2 regions of the Lysinibacillus sp. NPDC056220 genome follow, and region 1 is predicted to be linked to the other one. Evidence: riboswitches for the same ligand, from Rfam matches in the RefSeq annotation. Region 1 holds a riboswitch; the other holds the start of a gene.
What was found. Region 1 has a riboswitch for thiamine pyrophosphate ahead of thiT (energy-coupled thiamine transporter ThiT). Riboswitches for the same ligand answer to the same signal wherever they lie in the genome.
Positions count from the first base shown of each region.

Region 1 (3,197 bases):
GTTTTGGTCTAAGTACTCCTCTTTGGGCAGTTATTTTACTGACATTAGGTGGAGTCATTGCGCTACATATCCGCTTTCATCACTTTGATATCATGTATCCAAGTGTTTTTATATGGGCTTATATAGGAATCGCTTTACATAATGGTTTTGATGAGCTACTCGTAACAACCGCTGCGTTATTTTTATGTGGTGTACTCTTTGTTGGCATTTTATTCATTAAAAAAAATCCTGCCTACCAAAAGTAATTTGGTGAGCAGGATTTTTTGTGTCATCCTAGTCTTCGTCTAATGAAGTGAGGATAATTGGTTTATCTTTTGTAACAATCACTGAATGCTCAATTTGAGCAACAAGAGACTTATCGGGTGTTATGAATGTCCAACCATCACCAGCTTCTACTATATGCTCTGCTTTTGCAGAGATAAATGGCTCAACTGCAAGAACCATGCCTTCTTTCATAATCGTAGAGTCCCATGCATCATAATAATTTAAAATGTGATTTGGCTCATCATGTAAAGAACGACCTAAACCATGGCCTGTTAAATTCATGATAACTGTTAAGCCATTAGCATTCGCCTCGCGCTCTACCGCCTTGCCAATTTGATTTAATTTAGAGCCAGCCTTTACCTTTGTCATTGCACGATCAAAAGCATCTTTGGCAACACGACATAGTTTTTCTTTATCTTCATAGCCATCACCGACTACAAAAGAAATACCTGTGTCGGCAAAGTAGCCATCTAAAGAGCCTGAAACATCGATATTAACGATATCTCCCTCCTGAATAACACGTTTACCTGGGATACCGTGCGCTACTTCCTCGTTGACACTAATACAAGTATATCCTGGGAAGTCATATTCTCCTTTTGGTCCAGAAATCGCACCTGCCTCAGCAAACATTCGACCGGCAATTTCATCTAGTTCAAGTGTTGTGACACCTGGTTTTGTAGCAGCCTTCATTGTTTCACGGATCTCCGCACAAATGCGTCCAATTTTTTTAAAAGCTTCAATCTCTTCTTGCGTTTTTACAATCATGTATAACGTCCCTTTCATCTAATATCTACTCTTTAATATAACATAACTTTTTATACGTATAACGCTAAACGCTTTAAATATTGTATGCGTGCCTCCTTGGCAAAGTGCAAAAAGCGCTATTCTCTTATAACTATATAAAAAACCCCTTCACCAACATGAAGGGGGATGGCATTATGCTTTACGTTGCATAAGTTGTGGAGCCGCTGTGAATAATAACACTCCCACAATGGCTGTTAATACTGTAGCAGGAAGCATATATGTACCATTATAAATAATCGAATAAATCCATGCATTTTGATCGCCGGCATACTCCGCAAAAAATACAGCCCCAGCAGTAGTATGTGCTACATAACGCAAGAAGCCTGCAAACACAGTACCTAAAATAATATAAAGTGCCATTTTCGTTTTGTTTAGTTGACTTGCTGCCTCTAGTAAAGGTCTGCGCACAATGGCTGCTAATCCTACAACTGTGAAAGCGACGCCATAATCTAGTAACCCTTGAAGCCAGTGTACAATATAAGCGCCAAACATGGTTTGCATAACACCTACAAGTAAGCCTGTTGTTAGGCCAGCTACTAAGCCCCAGCGAATAGCAATTAACATAATTGGTACCATGACAAGACTAACAGAGCCACCTTGTGCCCATACTTTAAACGAGACCTGATCCAGCACAAGGCCAATTGCTGCAAATATTGCAATCTCCACTAACATTAATAGTCTTTTTTTGTCCATACATATTCTCTCCTTTGTTCCGATGTAGGATACAAGAGCAGGAATAGAAAAGCGCTGATTTGATTCTCTCTGACATCTTATTATTTTCAAGAATGAAAAAACGATGCCAGGACAGAGCCTCACATCGTACAAGTGTCGGTTTCTATCCACATCCCTACGTAAGTGCTAGCTTACAGGTTCAAAGAGTAAAGGCATTACGTGCCCAGTCTCAGCTGACATCATCAGCTCCCCTTGTGGTCGTTACATCTGAATTTACTTTGAATAATTACATTGTACGCAAAGCATGGAATGATTACAACCTCTTCCATACTTAATTTTTGAAACTTTGCTGATTTCCATGCGTAAATATTAAAAAAGGAGGTACAACTATGGAGAACCAAAAAATTTTATCTGCCTTCAGCTATCTCAGTATTTTCTTTGCTCCTTTCATCGTACCATTGATTGTTTATTTCGTTTCGAAAGATGCTGATATCAAAAGACATTCCATTCGCGCACTAGTGTCTCATTTAATTCCTTTTGTATTTGGTATATTATTTTTCATTGTCTTTGTGTTTTCTACCTTTAGTTTAGATCCCACTTCAAGTAATAGTACAGTAATGATCGTTTGGTTCATTTCGTTCGCCATTTACGGAATTGTCTCGCTCGGAATCGTAATATGGAATATTATTCAAGCCGTTCGAGTTATCCGCTAATGTTTTACTTTTAGAATAAACAGGTAGAAGTAATTAAAAAAGGAGCTGTGTTTTTAATGAAAGTATCAAAGGTAGTAAAAACCGCTGTTAAATTAGCGCCGATTGTTATACCGATTGTAAAAAAAGTGATGGCAGCAAAAAAAGGGACAACTTCTACAGTCAGTCCTCGGAAAAAATGAAAGGAAGGTGTATTTCCTTAAGCCGGAAATACACCTTCCTTTATTTTATTTCAAAGTGTGTTTGACTATGTCCGTTTAATGTTTTTTCGACATGTAAAACGGCTGGCATCGCGGATTTTAATTCAGGCACATGGGAGATGACGCCAATCATTCGGCCAGAATCTTGTAAATCGATTAAGGTGTCTATTGCTTTATTTAATGATTCCTCATCGAGCGAGCCAAAGCCCTCATCAATAAACATAGTTTCAATATGAATATTGCCTTGGAAGCTTTGAATAACATCCGCCATTCCCAGAGCAAGACTTAATGACGCATTGAACTTTTCACCACCAGATAACGTTTTGACATCTCGTAATTGATCTGTGTAAGCATCATATACATCAAGCCCAAGTCCACTTTGCTTTGCATGCTTTTCAAGTCTGTCTGAGCGTCTAAGCTCAAATTGACCATTCGATAAATGATTAAGGCGAATATTGGCTGCCTCTGTAATTTGATCTAAATAATTTATTTGAATATATCGTTCAAAGGACAGCTTTTTCGAATTTTGCCCATTTAATAAGCCATA
Region 1 is NZ_JBMOXD010000008.1:79,064-82,260, reverse strand. It holds gene ACOZBY_RS19205 (hypothetical protein) at 1-245, shown strand, start outside; gene map (type I methionyl aminopeptidase) at 274-1,029, opposite strand; gene thiT (energy-coupled thiamine transporter ThiT) at 1,201-1,761, opposite strand; TPP riboswitch at 1,896-2,003, opposite strand; gene ACOZBY_RS19190 (DUF4870 domain-containing protein) at 2,130-2,453, shown strand; gene ACOZBY_RS19185 (hypothetical protein) at 2,510-2,632, shown strand; gene ACOZBY_RS19180 (AAA family ATPase) at 2,673-3,197, opposite strand, start outside.

Region 2 (3,197 bases), on a different contig from region 1:
CCCCCTCTGCTGGCAATGTTTCATCGTGATATTCTACTGCACGTTCTGGATCAAGAGAAAGGTTAAATTGGTCGCGCCAGCGGAACTCAAAGCGCGCTTTTGACAGTGCATCATCGCGTTGTTGTGCACCTGGGTGCCCTTTTGCCAAATCTGCAGCATGTGCAGCAATCTTATAAGTAATAACCCCTACTCGAACATCCTCCCGATTAGGTAATCCTAGATGTTCCTTCGGTGTCACATAACAGAGCATAGCTGTACCAAACCAACCAATCATTGCCGCTCCAATAGCAGATGTAATATGGTCATAACCTGGAGCAATATCTGTTGTCAATGGGCCTAATGTGTAGAAGGGCGCTTCCTTACAAACCTCTAATTGCTTGTCCATATTTTCTTTAATCAAATGCATTGGAACGTGACCTGGCCCCTCCACCATTACTTGAACATCATGCTTCCATGCTATTTGGGTTAACTCACCTAATGTTTCAAGCTCCGCAAATTGCGCTTCATCGTTTGCATCCGCGATTGACCCTGGGCGTAAGCCATCTCCTAATGAGAAGGCTACATCATAAGTTTTCATAATTTCACATATTTCCTCAAAATGAGTATAGAGGAAGTTTTCTTGATGATGGTATAAACACCATTGCGCCATAATGGAGCCTCCCCGAGACACAATGCCCGTTACCCGGTTTGCTGTAAGAGGAACATAACGTAAAAGAACACCCGCATGAATAGTGAAATAATCTACCCCTTGCTCTGCTTGTTCAATAAGCGTATCACGGTATACCTCCCACGTTAAATCTTCAGCTACACCATTTACCTTTTCTAATGCCTGATAGATTGGTACTGTTCCAACAGGTACTGCGGCATTTCGAATAATCCATTCTCTCGTTGTATGAATATGCTTGCCAGTTGATAGATCCATAATATTATCTGCACCCCAGCGTGTAGCCCATGTCATCTTTTCGACTTCCTCTGCAATCGAAGATGATACGGCTGAATTTCCAATGTTCGCATTAATTTTCACATGGAAGTTACGACCGATAATCATCGGCTCTGCCTCCGGATGATTAATATTGGAGGGCATAATAGCTCGACCTGCTGCAATCTCTGAACGCACGAAATCAGGGTCCATATTTTCTCGTATCGCTACAAACTCCATCTCAGGTGTAATAATTCCCTTTCTAGCATAATGCAACTGTGTTACATTTTTCCCTCTTTTTGCACGTAAAGGCATTCTCATCAATTCAGGAAAGACATTTTCTTGGATACGTGGATCATCTGCGCGACGGAAGCCATTATCCTCAGGTTTAATGGTACGCCCTTCATATTCCTCCACATCTCCTCGCTCTTGTATCCAAGTACTTCGTAAAGCCGGTAAGCCCTTTGTAATATCCACATGAAATGCAGGATCAGTATACGGGCCACTCGTATCATACACCCGAATAGGGGCATTTTCTTCATCTCCAAAGCTACCCGTCGTCGGACTTAATGTAATTTCACGCATTGGTACTAAAATATCTGGACGTGATCCTTCCACATAAACCTTTTTACTTCCTTCAAAGTTAGACATAATCATAATGTTCTTTTCACTAATCGCTGACATGAGCTACTTCTCTCCCTTAAATGTATTTTAAGTAAGGACCGAATCTAGCTCACCCCAAAAGGAAAATAAATAAAGGCCGAATCCAACATAATGATTGGATCCGGCCATGAATGTAAAGGGTCTATTGATTGCACGTAATAGGCAATAGCTTCTTAACTTTCCCACGCTGGTATGAGCCAGATCAGGTCCAAAGGGTCAAGAAACCTCTATGCGTTTCCCTCTCAGCCTGACTCATCAGACTCCCCTAGTTAATACTATTCAGTTTGATGCTAGTGTAGCAGATATTGCTAAGAGATGGAAGCTATCATTTAAATATTTTTGCCATTCTATTAAGTAAACAATACATCAGCGATATAAATCACAATCGTGACCGTTATACAACTCACAATGGTAGAAAATAAAACGGTTTGTGCAGCTGTTGCCGACTCTATATCATATTCTAATGCTAGACTTGAACTGTTGCGGGATGTGGGAAAAGCACTCGCTATAAATAATGATTGTGCTACGACCCCATTTAATCCCAGTGCAAAGATAATGACTAAAGCAACAGCTGGTCCGATAATTAATCGAGTCAAGCAGCTGACGAAGACTGTTTTATTAAACATAGTTTTAATTTCCAGCTGAGACAATTGCGCGCCCAGCGTGATTAATGCAACGGCAATAAAACCATCCGCTACATGGTCTATTGGTATTTTAATAAACGGAGGAATGCCAATATCAAAATAATTCATTGCCACACCAATTATTAAAGCGTGAATAATTGGCATTTTTATAAAATCTTTTAGAATCGTCATGCCTGATTTAGTAGACGAAATTAAATTATATAAACCATACGTATACGTAGTCATGTTTTGAAAGATAACGAGTATAACCTGGATGGCTACACCAATAGGTTGAGAGGCAAAAATCATTTGAGCTACTGGAATACCATAGTTTCCAGAGTTAATGAGTACTACACTATTTTTAAAAACAGCCGCCTCCGTATTAGCTAGTCCAAGCCCTTTCGCTAAAAAGTGACTGAGTAGCATTTGACTACCAATAAAAAGTACAATAAACAACCCGACTTCCCCTAGCACAGACAGCTTTATACTCGTTTCATATAAATTTATAAACACAGCCGCTGGCATAAAGCAATATGTAATTAGCTGTGATAATGCTTTTAAGTTAAAGCGAAATTTCTTTTGTAGAATGGCCCCTAGTACAAGTAATACTAAAATAGGTGCAACAATTTGAAAAAAAATCATTCCAAGATACACCATATTGATGTCCCCCCTCCCTTTTAATAGTAGTGTCGATATTGCACTAGGTCAATGCCACTTACTTTCATAATTAAAACCGTTGATTTACACTATGGGCGGGGTCGCGCTTCGTTCTAATGGTTGCAAAAATTCAAAAGCTCAAATCAATGAACTCGAGCAATGTCCAGAATATAAGAATCATCAAAACTTATTTAACGTCATTTAGGATTGGTATGCCAAAATGCAGAACAATTGAACTTGTCTTAAAGGAGACTTGAAGATACTGTCAGCTTGGACGTGGTAAGCTTTTTATGCTTGAGCTGTACATGATCGAGCAACAAAGGTCCATTTGAAAT
Region 2 is NZ_JBMOXD010000009.1:14,812-18,008, forward strand. It holds gene thiC (phosphomethylpyrimidine synthase ThiC) at 1-1,603, opposite strand, end outside; TPP riboswitch at 1,745-1,859, opposite strand; gene ACOZBY_RS19510 (AEC family transporter) at 1,933-2,862, opposite strand.
Region 2: another riboswitch for thiamine pyrophosphate. It lies ahead of thiC (phosphomethylpyrimidine synthase ThiC); the one in region 1 lies ahead of thiT (energy-coupled thiamine transporter ThiT).